3 regions of the Thermopolyspora flexuosa genome follow, and region 3 is predicted to be linked to each of the others. Evidence: riboswitches for the same ligand, from Rfam matches in the RefSeq annotation. Region 3 holds a riboswitch; each other region holds the start of a gene.

Region 1 (5,751 bases), 1.6 Mb from region 3:
CATCCACGAGCCCTGGCTCACCCTCATCGGGCTGCGGCTCATCTACCAGAAGAACGTCTCCCAGTGACCCGGCCCGCGCCGCGCGTGCCGGCCGTACCGGATCGGCCGGAGGAGCCCCACCGCGGCGGCGCCGTCGGTCCGGAGCGGGTGATCGGGGGCGCGGGCGAGGGTGCCCCCGGTTCTCCTCGGTCCAGATCACGTGTGCGCCCTCGCTACCCTTAACCCTGTGACCGAAGATGTGACGACGACCTCGCTTCCCGAGCAGATCCGGGTACGCCGGGAGAAGCTGGAGCGCCTCCGCAAGGAGGGCATCGACCCCTACCCGGTGAACTTCCCGCGGACCGCGACCATCGCCGAGGTGCGGGAGAAACACCAGGGGCTGGCGCCGGACACCGCGACGGGCGAGCGTGTCGGGGTCACCGGCCGGGTCATGCTGCTGCGGACGAGCGGCAAGCTGTGCTTCGCGACGATTCGCGACGGCACGGCCGCGATGCAGATCATGCTCTCGCTCGACCGCGTCGGCGAGGAGGCGCTGGCCCGGTGGAAGCGGGACATCGACCTCGGCGACCACGTGGGCGTCGAGGGCGAGGTGGTCACGTCGCGGCGCGGTGAGCTGTCGGTCATGGTGGACCGGTGGGCGCTGACCTCCAAGTGCCTGCGGCCGCTGCCGGACAAGCACAAGGGTCTCACCGACCCCGAGGCCCGGGTGCGCATGCGCTACGTCGACCTGATCGTGAACGACGAGGCGCGCCGCATGGCGTACCTGCGCAGCGAGACCGTGCGGGCGGTGCGCGACTTCTGGCACGAGGAGGGCTACCTCGAGGTCGAGACGCCGATGCTGCAGCCGATCCACGGCGGCGCCGCGGCACGGCCGTTCAAGACCCACATCAACGCCTACGACATGGAGCTCTATCTGCGCATCGCGATCGAGCTCTACCTCAAGCGGCTCGTGGTCGGCGGCATCGAGAAGGTCTTCGAGATCAACCGGAACTTCCGCAACGAGGGCGCCGACGCGACGCACAACCCCGAGTTCACCATGCTCGAGGCGTACGGCACGTACCTCGACTACCACGACATGGCGCGGCTCACCCAGCGCATGTACCAGCGGGCCGTGGTGGCCGCGCTGGGCACGACGGTCGTGGTGCACGAGGGCAAGGAGTACGACCTCGGGCTGGAGGAGTGGCCGCGGATCACCCTGTACGGCTCGGTCTCGGAGGCGCTCGGCGAGGAGATCACGCCGGACACGCCGCTGGAGACGCTGCGGCGGTTCGCGGACAAGCGCGAGGTGCCGTGGGACCCCAAGTGGGGGCCGGGCAAGCTCGTGCAGGAGCTGTTCGAGGCGCTCGTCGAGCACACGCTGATCCAGCCCACCTTCGTGATGGACTACCCCGTCGAGACCTCGCCGCTCACCCGGCAGCACCGGGAGGACCCCCGGCTCACCGAGAAATGGGACCTCATCGGTTTCGGCACCGAGCTCGCCACCGCGTATTCGGAGCTCATCGATCCGATCGAGCAGCGGCGCCGGCTCACCGAGCAGTCGCTGCTCGCGGCGGGCGGGGATCCGGAGGCGATGCAGCTCGACGAGGATTTCCTCCGGGCATTGGAGTACGGCATGCCGCCGACCGGCGGCGTGGGCGTGGGCATCGACCGGATGATCATGGCGTTCACCGGGAGGAACATCCGGGAGACGATCCTGTTCCCGCTGGTCAAGCCCATCCAGTGAATCCGGACGATATATTTCGTCCGTTTTCGTGAAATCTCAAATTCGGCGCCGAGGGGTGTGATCGTAAAAATCGATCATGCCCCTCGGTGACGTGTTTGTGGGGTTCTCCACAGAACCACCGCACAGCGCTTGACGACCTTGATCGATGCGTTTAGCGTTCGACACGGAGCGGGCCAAGACAAAGCGACATCGCCGAGTTCGTCGTGAGGGAGGTTTCCCGATGGCGGTTTCCGATGTGGTTACCCAACGGGGCGATCGCGTCGTCGCCACGGAGGGCGTCACGCTCACCGAGGAGGACCTGCTCCTGCTGTCCGAGCTCGCCAAGGGCGTCACGGTCGACCGGGTCGGGCGGCGGCTCGACGTGAGCGGGCGCACCGTGCGGCGTCGGCTGCGCGGCATCTGCGACCGCATCGGCGTCGCCACCGCCATCGAGGCGGTCGCCTGGGCGGCCCGCAGGCGACTCATCTGATCCGCCATCCGGACGCGCCCGAACTCGACGGACCGGACCCGGACGTGCCCCACCGACCGTGTGGTGGCCGCCCGGGCTTCGTTCGTCAGCGGCCGAAGCCGGACTCCGCGGTGCCGGGGCGGCAGGGCGGGAACCGCACCGGGGTGCCGGCGGCAGGCGGCGTGTACCGCCGCACGCCCGTCCGTCGGCCGAGGCCGCCGGGCGCGTCAGTCGGCGATGCGGACGGCCCCCGCGAAGGGCCGGTTGTTGATCGAGGCCACGCGCACCACGTCACCGGTCCGCGGGGCGTGCACCATGAGGCCGCCGCCGATGTAGATGCCGACGTGGTGCAGGTCGCTGTAGAAGAACACCAGATCGCCGGGGCGCAGCTCGCTCTTGGGGATGTGGCGGCCGGCGGTCCACTGGGTGCCGGTGTAGTGCGGCAGGCGGATGCCCACCTTCGCGTACGCCCACATCACCAGGCCGGAGCAGTCGTAGGCGTTCGGGCCCGCGGCCCCCCACACGTACGGCTTGAGCTGCTGGGTCATCGCCCACCGCGCGGCCTGGGCGGCCTTGCCGTTCCCGACGATCGGGATGTTCATCCGCCGCGGCCTGCCCGCGGCGGCCTTGAGCTGCTCGTTCGCCTCGCGGTAGATGCTGCTCTCGGTACGGGCGATCAGCTTGGTGATCTTCTCGCGGCGCGCGTCGAGGCTCTTGACGATCTTGGCGACCTCGGCCTGCTGCCGCTGGGCCTCCTTCTTGGCCCGCTCGGCGTCCGCGAGCAGCTTGCTGAGCCGGTTCACCTCGGCGCCGCGCTCCATCTGCAGCGCGTACCCGGTCGCCGCGCCGTCGAGGTAGGCGTCGGGGTCGGCGCTGCCGACCGCGCCGAGCACCGAGCCGAAGCCGCCCATCATGTACGCGCCCTGGGTGAGCAGGTTGGCGCGCTCGCGCCGGACGGCGAGCTCGTCCTCGTTCTCGCGGAGCACGCGCTGAGCCTCGTCCGCCGTCCGCTTGGCCTTCTTCAGCCGCTCGCGCTCGCCGTTGTACTGCTCGGTCAGCTTCTCGATCTCCTCGTAGAGGGACTCGAGCTGCTTGGTGAGCCGGTTGAGGCTGGGCTCGGGGTCGGCCGAGGCCGACGCGGTGGTACCCAGCGTCAGTGCGGCGACGAGGACGCCGACCAGGAACGTGCGCAGCAGCAAGCAAGCTCCTCTCGGTGGCCGCCTACCGGGTTAGCTGACGGGTTCGGGCCGGGAGCAGCCCTACCGGACCCCGTGCCGGTCGCTCCGGCGGGAGTCCTCGGATTCACCCCCACGAGGGTATGGGTCCCCGGTTCCCCGTGCCGGTGCGGGGGCGGTGGGGATTCGGCGGATCGGCCGTGGGCACACGGCCGACATCGAAGCTGGACATTAATGCACGCCCCGGTGGCCCTCAACCGAAACCACGATTTCGTTGTGATTCGACAACCTCTCAATCACGGTCCGGTCACGGCCGCATATCCCGCCGATCCGCGGGGCGCCGTGCCGTACCGGAGCGGAGAAGCGGCACGTCGGAGCCGGTGCGGAACGGATCGTCCGGGCGGTTCCGGACCGGCCGCAAATGTGATCACATCACGGAATCGTCCGGGGATAACGGACCAACGGATACGGCAGGGCTCCGGCAGGATACTCTGACCTGTCATGGAGCAGGTCGCGGAGTTCACCCCGCCGGAGAGCGAGATCGTCGTCCGACGTGCCCGCACTCCGGATGTGCGGGGGATCCGGCGGCTCGTCGACATGTACTCGGGTGTGGGACCGCGGCTGCTCAAGAAGGCGACCGTCACCCTCTATGAGGACGTGCAGGAGTTCTGGGTGGCGGAGCACCGCGGTGTCGTTGTCGGGTGCGGAGCGCTCCACGTGCTCTGGGAGGACCTCGCGGAGATACGCACGGTCGCCGTGGACCCGGAATACCGCGGCCGCGGCATCGGCCACCGCATCGTCGGCGCCCTCCTCGACACCGCACGGGAGTTGGGACTTCGCCGTGTCTTCTGCCTGACCTTCGAGGTGGGCTTCTTCGCCAGGCACGGTTTCGTCCCGATTCAAGGGACCCCGGTCTCCCCCGAGGTGTACGCGGAGCTGCTCGCCTCCTATGACGAGGGGGTGGCCGAGTTCCTTGATCTGGAGCACGTCAAACCCAACACGCTCGGCAACACGAGGATGCTGCTGCACCTGGAGCCGCCTCCGGATTCGTCCGGCACGGCCTCGGCCGGCGCCGATTACCGCGGCGTCGATTCCTCCCGAGCCGTTTCGGTCCGTGCCGATTCCCCGGGCACTTCCTCCGGAACCGAAACCGCGGGCGCCGATTCTCCGGGCGAAGGCGGCAAGGGTGACGGCTGATCTCTCGGGCCGCTACGTTGGGCAACAGCCAGCATGTGCCTGAAATGCGCCACATGCCCCACGCGAAGTGAGGTGACACGGTGAGCACCGGACAGCCACCGTATCCACGGGACGAGCCGGATGCCGGGTCGGCGCCGGGGGCGCCCGACGCCCGGCAGAGCGGCGACCGACCGGGGGACGGATACGACCCGGAAGCGACGGTCGTGAGCTACCGATCCAATCAGCAGGGTTACGGCCCGCAGCCCGGTCAGGGGGACACCTATGGCCAGGCGGGCTACGGCCGGCAGGGACAGGGCGCGGCCCAGTACGGCTACGGCGGGCAGGCCTACGGGCAGCAGCAGCCGTACGGCGGGCAGCAGACCGGGCCGCAGGCGTACGGGCCGCAGAGCGGTCCGCAGCAGGCGTACGGCCAGGCCTACGGCCAGCAGTCCGCCCAGGGGGGTGCCTACGGGCAGCAGGGCGGGGCCTATGGCCAGCAGCAGCCGTACGGGGGACAGCAGACCGGGCCGCAGGCCTATGGCCCGCAGAGCGGACCGCAGCAGGCCTACGGCGGCCAGTCGGGCCCGCAGGCGTACGGCCAGCAGGCCGGTTACGGTCAGCAGTCCGGGCCGCAGGCCTACGGGCAGCAGCAGCCGTACGGCGGGCAGCAGTCCGGCCCGCAGGCGTACGGTTCGCAGAGCGGTCCGCAGCAGGCCTACGGCCAGCAGGCGTATGGCCGGCAGCCCGGCTACGGGCAGCAGGCCGGGTACGGTCAGCAGACCGGGCCGCAGGGGTACGGGCAGCAGACCGGGTACGGCCAGCCGTCCTACGGCCAGCAGGGGTACGGCGGGCAGCAGGCCGGCTACGCCCAGCCCGGCTACGGCCAGTCCGGCGCCGCCGGATACGGGCAGCAGGGCTACCAGGGGTACGCCCAGCCGGCCGCCTACGGTCAGCAGGGGTACGCGCAGCCGGGCTACGGCCAGGGGTACGGCCAGCCGGCCTACGCGCAGGGCGTGACCCCGCCGGGGGCGCCCGCGCCGCTCGCGGAGTGGTGGCAGCGCCTGCTCGCCCGCCTCATCGACACCCTCCTCGTCGGCGTGGTGGGATTCATCATCTCCTCGATCGTCAGCGGCGTCATGGTGTCGTCGTCGACGAGCCTCGAGGAGTTGGTGAGCTCGCTAATCCTCATCGCCGCGGCCGCGTTCGCCTACGAGTTCCTCCTTCTCGGC
Region 2 (5,751 bases), 2.5 Mb from region 3:
ACGGCACGGCGGTCGCGGCGAGCGCGAACGTCGTCGCCATCGGCATCGCGGCGCGCACCGGCCACCGCATCAGCTTCTGGGAGTTCACCAAGTACGGCGCGCTCGTCACCGTGCTCAGCATGGTGATGGCGTGGGTGTACGTGTGGCTGCGCTACTTCACGTGAGCGGGCCGCGGGTGGGCGCCCGGAGCGACCGCCGGTGACGAGCGCCGTTCCGCGGGCGGGAGCACGCCTTCCGCCCGCGGGTCGGACCTCCCTCCGGCGTCCGCAGGGAGGCGAACCGGACCGGCCGGAGACATGAGCGCCAAACGCGATCTGGGCACCGCCGGTGGACGGTGCCCAGATCGCGTCTTCGGGTGCGCCGCCAGGGACTCGAACCCCGAACCCGCTGATTAAGAGTCAGCTGCTCTGCCAGTTGAGCTAGCGGCGCGAGCGACGTTCGTAACCATAGCAGTCCCGAGGCGTCTGCGCACATCGGAATCGGATACCGGCCCGGGCATCCGGCCGGCGAGGTCGTCGCGGGCGTGCCCGGGCGTCGCGGCGGCGTCGGGAGGGCCGGATCACTCCCGCCAGGCGCCGGTGGAGAACGGGACCGGCTTGCCGGGGCGGCCGGGGCCGTTGCCCCACTTGGTGATGACGTACGTCACGTGGATGTGGCCGAGGCCGCCGTTGCCGCGCACGGTGAGCGTGTTCGGGTCCCAGGTGCCGCCGGTGAGCTCGGCGAAGGTCTTGCCGTCGATGTCGAGCATGACGCCGTGGTTGGAGGGCACGCCGGGGCCGCGGTCGCCGATGAAGAACTTCGCCTTCCTGCCCTTGTAGATCACGTAGCCCTCGGTGCCGAGCGGCCAGCTCGGGGAGGCGAACAGGCCCTTCTGCATGGGCTTGCCGGAGGCGGGCATACCGGTGTCGCCCTGGCGGCCGGAGCCGTCGTCCCAGAAGTAGGAGGCCTTGGTCGTGCCGACGAGCAGCCGCCGCTCGGCCTGTGCCGCCTTCTTCTTCGCCGCCGCCGCCTTTCTCGCCTCGGCCTTGCGCTGCGCCTCGGCGGCCCGCTTCTTCGCCTCGTCCTTCTGCTTCGCCTCGGCCGCGGCGGCGGCGAGGCCCTCGGCGGCGCGCGCACCCGCGGTCATCGCGAGCGGCTGGACGTCGGCGGCGACGGTCTTGGCCTTCGCGGCGGTGCCGTTCGCGTCGTCGGTGACGCCCGCGATGGTCAGGCCCGCCATGGTGATGCCGACGAGGCCGGCGGCGAGGGGGGCGTACTTCGTCTTGACATCGTTCTTGTTCAGGCCAAAGGGGAACTTCATCGAACGGGAGGTCTTCCGTGAGGGGACAGGACTTCCACGTCGACCTCGGCACCTCTAGGGCAGAGCACAAGGCACGTGGACGGGGCGCCTGCGGCCGGAGGACGCCGGCCGGAAGACGGAACGTGGTGGCGCCCGCAGCGAAAGCGATATGAGACACGCCGCACCACGACGCGGCGGGGTTGTGCGAGGATGTGCAGGTGACGGCGCGGATGTCCGCCGGGGCCGTTACCTGGGGCCGAGGGCCGAGATGGAGGTCATCCGATCGGCCTCGGGCGAAGCAGAGGGCGGTCAGCCTGTGCTTCGGGTGCGTGGCCGCCGCGTGCTGTCGCGGCCGTCGCCCTGGTCATGGGACGGCGCCCGCCGGCGGGGCGAGGCCGTGGAGTCGGGGTTCTCCACCTGGTTCTCCTCTCCTATCTCGCCTACCGGGTTAGCTGACGGGTTCGGGCTAGGAGTGCCCTACCAGCGCGCCACGCGCCGCTGGATTCACCCCTCGCGGGTACGGCCTGCACTGCGCCGCCCGCGCGACTGGGTCCCCGGCTCCCGGGGCGCTGGGCGCCCGTGGGATTCGGCGTCGGATGGCCGGCCTCCTGGCGGAGGCCAGGTCTCCATCGGATAACGGAACAAGACACTAGTGCCTAAGTCACCCAAATGCCAAGATAACCACCCAAAACACCCAAAAAGATCTACCCCTGGGAGACCCGCGCGGGGCCGGGTGGCGGCGGTCGAACGACCCCGAACCGCCTTCCCGGGCGGCGTTCCGAGCGGCCCGGACGGGTGGCGACGGCGTCGACGGGCGGTAAAGGCCGGAGGGCCGGGCGGACGGACCTCCCACGGGCGTCCCCCTGTCCCCCCGGCCACCGTTTCCGGACATACGTCGGGGCCGGGCAGTTCCCCCTGCTGCCCGGCCCCGACTCACGCGGCCCGTTTCGGCGCCTCCCCCAAAGCGCCACGGGTCCCGCTCCGGACGTGGTTCCCCCCTCCACGTCCCTATCGGAAAGAAGTCCTGTGGTGCGCCGGTTGCGCCCCAGGTCCCATGACCTGCCTCAACACTATCGAGACGCACGTCATGAGTGCGTCATGGCCAGGTGGAACTATCGCATACATCCGCCGATGACCTGCCAGGTCAGGTCGAGAGAGCCCCAGGCCGGGCGTTACCCGCCGAGTACGGCACGCCGCGCCGGTCAGGCCCGCACCGGCTGCCGGGCCCGCGACGGCCGCGACGGGGCCTGCTGCAGCGGCAGCCGCATGCGCACGACCGTGCCGCCGCCCGGCGCGTTCCCCGCCGCGACCGTGCCGCCGTGGCCCTCCACCACCTGCCGCACGATGGCGAGGCCGAGCCCGGAGCCCGGCATCGAGCGCGCGCTCGGCGCCCGGTAGAACCGGTCGAACACGTACGGCAGGTCCTCCTCGGCGATGCCCGGCCCGTGGTCGCGCACGGTCAGCTCGCCGCCGCGCAGCCGTACCTCGACGACGCCGCCCGCCGGGCTGTACTTGCCCGCGTTGTCGAGCAGGTTCGCCACCGCCCGGGTGAGCCGGTCGGGCACGCCGCGCACCACGGCGGGCTCGACGTCCACGTGGAAGTGCACCCGCGGCCAGTACGCCCGGGCGCGGGCCGCCGCGCGCTCCACGATCTCGTCGAGCCGCACGTCCTCGAGCAGCACCGACGGCTCCTCGTCGCGGGCGAGCTCCACCACGTCGGAGACGAGCGCGCTCAGCTCCTCCAGCCCGTCGAGGGTCTCCTGGAGCAGCTCGGCGCGCTCGGCGGGGTCGAGCCGGTCCGCGCGGCGCAGCAGCTCCACGTTCGTGCGCAGCGCGGCGAGCGGGGTGCGCAGCTCGTGGGAGGCGTCGGCGACGAGCCTGCGCTGCGCCTTCGCCGAGCGCTCGAGCGCGTCGAGCATCGTGTTGAAGCTACGCGCCAGGCTGCCCAGCTCGTCGTCGCGGTCCACCTCGATGCGGGTGCCGAGGTCACGGGTGGCCGCCACCCGCTCGGCGAGCGAGGTGAGCGTGGCCACCGGGCGCAGCGCGGTGCGGGCGGCGATGTAGCCGAGCACGGCGGCGAGCACCAGGCCGCCGAGCGCCACCACGACGAACGGCCAGCCGAGCTCGGCCTGCAGCCCGGCCACCTTGTCGAGCACGCCGGCCGGGCCGACCGGCGGGTACGGGCCGTGGTCGCCGTAGTAGGGGCCGAGCGCGCCCGCCCTGCCCAGGTCCTCCACCCGGCGGCAGGCGAGCACGTAGGCCCCGGCCAGCACCGTGATCACACTGCCCGCGGCGGCCACGCCCGCGCAGAGCGCGAGCCGCCACACCAGCGGCAACCGCTTCATGCCGCGCCTCCCCCCGCGTCGCTCCCGGTCACGTCGTCGGCTCCCGCAGCGCGTAGCCGAGCCCGTGCACGGTCTGGATCAGCCGGACCTCCCCGCCCGCCTCGGTCTTGCGCCGCAGGTACCCGATGTAGACCTCGAGCGAGTTCGAGCCCGGGGTGAACTCGTAGCCCCAGATGCGCTCGAGGATCACCTCCCGGGTGAGCACCTGGCCGGCGTTGCGCATGAGCAGCTCGAGCAGCGCGTACTCGGTGCGGGTGAGGTCGAACCGGCGGTCGCCGCGCTTGCCCTGGCGGCTGCGCGGGTAGAGCGTGAGGTCGGCGAAGGTGAGCGGGGCGTCGCACTCCCCCGGCCCGGCGCGGCGCAGCAGCGCCCGGATCCGGGCGAACAGCTCCTCCAGCGCGAACGGCTTCACCAGGTAGTCGTCGGCCCCCGCGTCCAGCCCGGCCACCCGGTCCCCCACGCTGTCGAGCGCGGTGAGCATGAGCACCGGCGTGGTGTCGCCGTTGCGGCGCATGCGGCGGCACACCTCGAGCCCGTCCATCCGCGGCAGCATGACGTCGAGCACGACGAGGTCCGGGCGCTCGCTCGCCATGGCGGCGAGGCCGGCGGGCCCGTCCTCGGCGACCTCGACGGCGTAGCCCTCCATGCGGAGGGCGCGCGACACGGCGTTGCGCAGCTGCGGCTCGTCCTCGACGACGAGCACGCGGACGGGGGTATCGATCTTCGGCACCTTTGCTGTCCGGGGGATGATTCCAGGGTATTCAGGCCTCCGGATGCCTGCGAAGGTAGTCCAGGTAGACCGGGCGCAGCGCCTCCCCCAGCTCGCCCTCGCCCGCGCCGAGCGCGTCGCTGACCAGCGCGGAGATCCGGCTCAGGTCGCCGGCGGCCTCCTCGGCGTGCCCGGCGGCCGCCCACGCCACGGGGATCGTGCGCAGCAGCCGCCACAGGAACGCCACGTCGCCGTGCCGTACCGCGTGGGCCACGGCGCGGTCGTGCAGCTCGCGGGTGGAGAGCTCCTCCGGATCGGTCATGCCCGCCCTGTTCCCTGCAGGGTGGGCGTTATGTCGCGCTAGATCCGCACGATCATCTTGCCGGTGTTCTCGCCGCGCAGCAGCCCCACGTAGGCGGCGGGGGCGAACTCCAGCCCGTGCACCACGGTCTCCTGGAACACGATCCGGCCCTCCCGCACCCAGGCGCCCACCTCGGCGAGCATGTCCGGCATGCGCCACAGGTGGTCGTACACGCTGAACCCGCGCAGGGTGAGGCGCTTGCCGATGGCGAGGGCGAGGTTGCGGGGGCCGGGCGCGGTCTCGGTGGCGTTCTGCGGCGCGACCCCGCAGAGCGCGACCCGGCCGTGCGGCCGGAGCGCGGCGATCGCCGCCTCCAGGTGCTCGCCGCCCACGTTGTCGAAGCAGACGTCGATGCCGTCCGGCGCGGCCGCGGCGAGCCGCTCGGCGACCTCTCCCTCGGCGTCGGCGAACGCGGCGTCGAAGCCGAACCGCCGGGTGAGCTGGTCCGCCCTCGCCTGCGAGCCGGCGGTGCCGATCACCCGCGCGGCGCCCTTGAGCCGGGCGATCTGCCCCGCCATGACGCCGATCTCCCCCGCCGCGCCGGAGACGAACACCACCTCGCCCGGCCGGAGTCCGGCGATGTCGAGGAGGCCCACGTACGCGGCGAGCGTGGACATGCCGAGCGCGCCCAGGTACGCCGAGGGGTCCACGCCGGGCACCGGGTCGATGCGGAGCACGCTGCGCGCGTCGAGCACCACCTGGTCGCGCCAGCCGTACCCGTGGAGCACGAGGTCGCCGGGACGCAGCTCGTCGTCCATCGACTCGACGACCTCGCCGACCGCGGGGCCGTCGAGCGGCTGGCCGACCGGAAAGGGCGGCGCGCCGGGGTGCGCGGGAGACGGCGGGTACGGCTCGACCGCCATGCAGAGGTTGCGGATGAGGACCTGGCCGGGGCCGGGCGGTGCGAGCTCCACGGTCACCACGGCGAAATCACCGGGTTCGGGCAGCCCTGCCGGGAGAGCGGCGAGATGGATCTCACGGGCGAGGAGCGGACCACCGAGGGATCCCCACGTGGTAACGGACTCGGGCCGGGTGAACACCATGCACTCTCCTCAAA
Region 3 (5,751 bases):
GCCACCACCGGGCCGCTCAAGCCGATGTTCGACGTGCAGGACCGCGCGGCGCTGCTGTTCCTGCCGCTCGCGCACAGTTTCGCGCGGCTCATCCAGGTGGCGCTGATCGAGACCCACACGATCCTGGCGCACACCCCGAACATCAAGAACGTCGCGCCCGACCTGCAGTCGCTCAAGCCGACGTTCCTGCTCGGCGTGCCGCGGGTGTTCGAGAAGGTCTACAACTCGGCCGAGCAGAAGGCGACCGCCGAGGGCAAGGGCAAGATCTTCCACCTCGCCGCGGACGTGGCGATCCGGTACAGCAAGGCGAAGGACTCCGGCGGCCCGGGGCTCGGCCTGCGGATCCAGCACGCGATCTTCGACAAGCTCGTGTACCACAAGATCCGCGCGGCCACCGGCGGCAGGCTGACCGCCGCGGTCTCCGGCGGCTCCGCGCTCGGCGACCGGCTCGGCCACTTCTTCCGCGGCGTCGGCATCGAGGTGTTCGAGGGCTGGGGCCTCACCGAGACCTCCGCCCCGTCCACGGTGAACCCGGTCAACGCCAACCGGATCGGCACGGTGGGCAAGCCGCTGCCCGGCGTCACGATCGCGGTCGCCGACGACGGCGAGATCCTCGTCTCCGGCCGGCACGTGTTCGACGGCTACTGGAACAACGAGAAGGCCACCGCCGACGCGTTCGACGAGCAGGGCCGGCTGCGCACCGGCGACGTCGGCGAGCTCGACCAGGACGGCTACCTGCGCATCACCGGCCGGAAGAAGGAGATCATCGTCACCGCGGGCGGCAAGAACGTCGCCCCGGCCCCGCTGGAGGACCGCATCCGCGCCCATCCGCTGGTGAGCCAGGCGATGGTGGTCGGCGACGACCGGCCGTTCATCGGCGCGCTGATCACCCTCGACCCCGAGGCGCTCGAGCAGTGGAAGGCGGCGAACGGCAGGCAGGGCGCGACGCTCGCCGAGCTCGCCACCGACCCGGCGATTCTCGCCGAGATGCAGAAGGCGGTCGACGAGGCGAACCGCATGGTCTCCAAGGCCGAGCAGATCAAGAAGTTCGTGGTGCTCGACACCGACCTCACCGAGGAGACCGGGCACGTCACGCCGAGCCTCAAGCTCAAGCGCGACATCGTCGCCCGCGACTTCGCCAAGCAGATCGAGAGCCTCTACAGCTGAGCATCACGGCGGGGGCCGTGGTGACACGGCCCCCGCGCCGTTTTCCCGGCCGGCGGCGAGGAGTGCGGCGGTCAGGCCGCCGCCCGGCAGACGCGGGGCGTGCACCCGTCCTCGGGCTCACCGTGGGCGGCGTGCGCGCCGTGGCCGTCCCGGCCGGTCCATCCTGCCCGCTCGGCCTGCGAAACTCCCGGCGCGGGGGACGCCGGCGCCGGTGCCTGGCGTCGGTTCACGGTCCCCGAGCGTAGTGCAGGCCCCGCCGTCGGCCCAGGGATCCGCGTGGCTCCGCTCCCCCACCCCGCCGGTCGTCCCGGGCCGCAGGACCGGCGCGGCCGTACCGGCGGGGCGCACCAGCGTTCAAGACCGCGGCGACGAGGCCGGGCCGGCTGGGGTGCACGCAACGCGGTGGACAAGGCGCTCAAGGGTCTGCCCCTGCATCCTTGAGGTCGGCGGCGCCCGACAGCAGCGCGGCGAAGCGGTCGGCGACCGCGTCCCAGCGCCACTCGCGCTCGATCCACGCCCGGCCGCGCTCCCCCATCGCCCGCGCCCCGGCGGGGTCCTTGAGCAGGCCGATCAGCGCGTCCGCGACCTCGTCGGGCGAGCCGCCGTCCACGACCAGGCCGGTCTGCCCGGGCACCACCGCGTCCGGGGCACCGCCCGAGTTGCCCGCGACCACGGGCAGGCCGGTCGCCGACGCCTCCAGGTACACGATGCCGAGCCCCTCCACGTCCATGCCCCACCGCCGGGTACGGCACGGCATCGCGAACACGTCGCCCGCGTCGTAGTAGGCGGGCAGCCGCCCCCACGGCACGGTGCCGGTGACGAGCACCGACCCGCCCAGGCCGAGCGAGGCGATCATGCGCTCCAGCGTCCTGCGGTACGGCCCGCCGCCGACGAGCAGCAGGAAGGCCCCCGGGGCCGCGCGCAGCACCTCCGGCCAGACCCGGATGAGCATGTCCTGCCCCTTGCGCGGCACCAGCCGGGAGACGCACACCACCACCGGCCGGTCCCCCAGGCCGAGCGCCGCCCGGATCTCGGCACCGCCCGCCCCGGGCCGGAACACCTCGGTGTCCACGCCGGGCGTGAGCCGTACCAGCTTCTCCGGCGGGATCGGGCCGGAGAGCCGGTCGAAGGTGTAGCCGCCGAGGTAGGTGACGACGTCGGCGCCCTCGGCGATGCGGCGCAGCAGCGCGCGGCCGACCCCGAGGCCGGCCCAGGCGGCCTCGTGCCCGTGGGTGAGCATGACCACGCGGCGCGCCCCGGCCTGCCGCAGCGCGGGCGCGAGCAGGCCCATCGGCAGCGCCGCCCCGAACACGACCGTGTCGCACCCGTGCTCCCGCACCAGCCGGGCCGCGCGCCGGGCGACCGACGGCACCGGCAGCATGAGCGAGGTGGGGTGCCGCACCACCCGGTACGGCTGGCGCGCGTCGAACGCCTCGCACCCCTTCCACCGCGGCGCGTAGACCACCACCGAGCCGGGCGGGCGGCGCACGGCCAGGGCGTGCACGAACGCCTGGATGCCGCCCGGCCGGGGCGGGAAGTCGTTGGTGACGATCAGGGTGCTCACGTCGGGCCGTCTCGGTGCGCGGAGGCGGGTGCCTTGGCGTGCGCCCCGGAGGCGATGGGACGCGCTCCGAATCTACTGCACACACCGGTCGCCGCGGCGGCAGCCCGGAGCGATCCCCCGGCCGCGCCCCGGCGCCCCGCGCGCGGGGTGCGGCGACGGCCGGTCGCGGTGAGGGCCCGGGACAGGGCGCGGCCCCGCCCACCGCTGCGGTGGGCGGGGCCGCGCTCCGTCGCGGTTCGCCGCGGGCTACAGGCCCGGGCGCACGGCGCCGCTGAACGAGGACCTGCGCCAGGCGCTGAGCTTGTCGATCCGCACCCGCTTGCCGGAGCTCGGCGAGTGGATCATCCTGCCCTTCCCGACGTACATGCCGACATGGCCCTTGCCGTTGAAGAAGAGCAGGTCGCCCGGGCGGAGGTCGTTCCAGGAGACCTTGGTCTTGATCAGGCGGTACTGGGCGGTGGTCACGCGCGGAATCCGCACGCCGGCCTTCCGCCAGGCGTACTGCACGAAGCCGGAGCAGTCGAAGGCGTGCGGCCCGGTGCCGCCGTACCGGTACGGCGCGCCGATCTTCGACTTCGCGACGGCCACGGCCTTGCTCGCCTTGAGGCGCTGGCGTGCGGCCCTGCTCAGCTTCCTGCCGCTCGCGTCACCGGACTTCGCGTCCTTCGTCTTCGTGCCGCTCGACGAGGTGGAGGTGGCGTCCGCCGTGCTCCCGGTCGCCGTGCTCGCCGACGCCCGCCCCGCGGCCGACACGACGCCGCCCAGGGTGGCGCCGGCCGGCGTCGTGGTCTCCAGGATCCCGGTCGTGGCGGCGGGGACCGGCGATCCGGTCCGGGCCGCGGCCGTCGTGCCGTGCTCGGTGGTGGCGGCGTTCGCCGCGGGGGAATCGATGGCGACCGCCCCGGTCGACACGGTCACGGTGAGCGCCACGCCACCGAGGGTGACGCGGGCGGCACGAGACAGACGGGGGTTGTGCGCGTTGGTAGACAGGATCTCTCCTAGGGTCTTCCGCTTGTGCCTACCGGGTTAGCTGACGGGTTCGGGTGGGGAAGTCTCGCCCTACGGTGCGATCACCGATTCACCCCGTGGCCCTGGGAGGGCCGATTGGGTCCCCGGCTCCATGCCTCCTGACTGCATGGACTCGGCGGTTCGCCGCGCTCCGCTCCGGCGATCGTCCATCGCGCGGATCGCGGCCGGATATTGATCTGTTATCTGCACGCCCGGCGCCGGTGCCGGGCGCTTCCCGCAGCGGCATGTCGCGCTCGCCGCCGAACCGAAAAGTTACACAGCCGTGGCAAAGCCGTGAACCGTTTCGCCGAAACTGCTCACTCCGCGACGGCCGATCGGGAAACGAAAAGCGCAGTTCAGCGGCATTCTCGTTACCGTTCTGTGATTCGCATCACAAACCCCCTCCAGGGGCTTGAAACCGCCACATCCGCCCCATGGGCCACACGATTCAAGATCAAAACGCCGTCATGCGCCCGGGAAACGATGATCGCTACACATCGGCAGGAAACACGGGAACATGACCACACCCGAGAAAATCTCAGCATCCGAGAAACCCGGCATGCCGGTGAAGCGCTTTCCCGGCAGATCACGAGCCGATAAATCACCGCGCCATCCACTAAACGTGAGAAATATCACCCGCCGCCCAAGCGATTGTTCGGCCCGGTTCGACGATGAAAGGCGCTCGCAAAAAACAGCTCGTCGCAGGACGGCAAAGGGGTACGCGGGCGCGGCGGCGGCCCGCCGGAGCGAAGGGGGGAACGCGACCGGCGGCACCGCACGGGGCCGGTGCCGCCGGGAACGGCACGGGGTGCCGGATCCGGTTCGCGGCGGCGCCTGCTCACGTCACCGAGGCGTCGCCGCAGGGGCGAGGAGGCGATCATCAGGTTCGCCCGGCGCCGCCCGCCCGGCACGGCGGGCCGCCGTACGGCACGCGCCCGGCCCCGCGTCCCGTGACACCGTTCGGCGATGTTCCTTCCGGTGCCTCCCACGCCGGGACGCGACGGGCCGGGCGCCGCGGTTACGGCCGTACCCCGCCGAGCAGGCGGTGCATGCCGTAGGCGGAGAGGGTGGTGATCTTCACGACGTCACCGGTGCGCGGCGCGTGCACCATCTTCCCGCCGCCGATGTAGAGGCCGACGTGCCCCAGGCTCCGGCTGAACACCAGGTCGCCCGGCTGCAGCGCGTCCAGCGGCACCCGCCGGCTCGCGCCCCACGCCCACTGCTGCGTGGTGGTACGCGGCAGCTCCACCCCGGCCGCCCGCCAGGCCGCCTGGGTGAGGCCGGAGCAGTCCCACGCCCCCGGCCCGGTGCCGCCGTACCGGTACGGCTTGCCGATCTGCGCGAAGGCGAACTGCAGCGCGACCCGGGCGTTGCCCGAGGCGGGCCCGGTGTAGCGCATGCCGGCGCTGTTGGGGTCGCCGGTCTTGTAGGTCCCCAGCCGGCGCAGCAGCCGCTCCTGCTCGCGCACGAGCTTCTCGACCTCGATCTTCTTGCGGCGGAAGTCCTCGCGGTCCTCCTCCGCCTCCTTCATGGCCTTCTTGGCCTCGTCGCGCCGCTGCTCCAGCTCCTTGACCGCCTGCTCGAAGCCCTTGAGCGCCTCGGCCCGGGCGGCGGAGAGCTGGGTGAGCGTGGCGATGCCGCTCAGCGCCCGCTGCGGGTCCCCGGCGCCGGTGATGCCGGCGATCCCGATGTCGCCCTCGGAGTAGGCGGTCGCCACCAGGCTGCGGATGTCGGCGCGCATGCGGTCCACCCGCTCCTGGCGCTCCTTGAGGTCGGCGTTGAGCTCCTGGTACTTCTTGCGCGTCTTCTTCCAGCGCTCGTTGGCCTCGTTGTACCGCTCGACCGCCAGGTCCGCCTTGTCCTCGAGCTTCTTCAGCTTCGCCTTCGCCTCGGCGATCGTGGGCCGCGGCTCGGCCATGGCCGGGCCGGCCAGGCCGGCCTGGAACGCGACCACCATGGCCGCGGACAGGCCGACCGCGAGCGGCACCCGGCGGTGCCACATCGGACGCCCC

Evidence for each region. Region 3 has a riboswitch for cyclic di-AMP ahead of FHX40_RS14140 (C40 family peptidase). Riboswitches for the same ligand answer to the same signal wherever they lie in the genome.
Region 1: it holds a riboswitch for cyclic di-AMP, as region 3 does, so the genes downstream of both, FHX40_RS21055 (C40 family peptidase) here and FHX40_RS14140 (C40 family peptidase) in region 3, are expected to answer to the same signal.
Region 2: it holds a riboswitch for cyclic di-AMP, as region 3 does, so the genes downstream of both, FHX40_RS25650 (hypothetical protein) here and FHX40_RS14140 (C40 family peptidase) in region 3, are expected to answer to the same signal.

What each region holds. Positions count from the first base shown of each region.
Region 1 is NZ_VFPQ01000001.1:4,907,794-4,913,544, reverse strand. Features, by position in the region: gene FHX40_RS21070 (type III pantothenate kinase) at 1-67, shown strand, start outside; gene lysX (bifunctional lysylphosphatidylglycerol synthetase/lysine--tRNA ligase LysX) at 227-1,723, shown strand; gene FHX40_RS21060 (helix-turn-helix domain-containing protein) at 1,944-2,192, shown strand; gene FHX40_RS21055 (C40 family peptidase) at 2,399-3,370, opposite strand; cyclic di-AMP (ydaO/yuaA leader) riboswitch at 3,374-3,548, opposite strand; partial or broken gene FHX40_RS21050 (amino-acid N-acetyltransferase) at 3,848-4,396, shown strand; gene FHX40_RS25535 (RDD family protein) at 4,747-5,751, shown strand, end outside.
Region 2 is NZ_VFPQ01000001.1:813,471-819,221, reverse strand. Features, by position in the region: gene FHX40_RS03600 (ArsB/NhaD family transporter) at 1-164, shown strand, start outside; tRNA gene FHX40_RS03595 (tRNA-Lys) at 357-429, opposite strand; gene FHX40_RS25650 (hypothetical protein) at 560-1,300, opposite strand; cyclic di-AMP (ydaO/yuaA leader) riboswitch at 1,701-1,881, opposite strand; gene FHX40_RS03585 (HAMP domain-containing sensor histidine kinase) at 2,482-3,624, opposite strand; gene FHX40_RS03580 (response regulator transcription factor) at 3,653-4,345, opposite strand; gene FHX40_RS03575 (hypothetical protein) at 4,386-4,655, opposite strand; gene FHX40_RS03570 (NADP-dependent oxidoreductase) at 4,694-5,737, opposite strand.
Region 3 is NZ_VFPQ01000001.1:3,344,696-3,350,446, forward strand. Features, by position in the region: gene FHX40_RS14130 (AMP-dependent synthetase/ligase) at 1-1,167, shown strand, start outside; gene FHX40_RS14135 (glycosyltransferase family 4 protein) at 1,583-2,731, opposite strand; gene FHX40_RS14140 (C40 family peptidase) at 2,978-3,661, opposite strand; cyclic di-AMP (ydaO/yuaA leader) riboswitch at 3,732-3,888, opposite strand; gene FHX40_RS14145 (C40 family peptidase) at 4,758-5,741, opposite strand.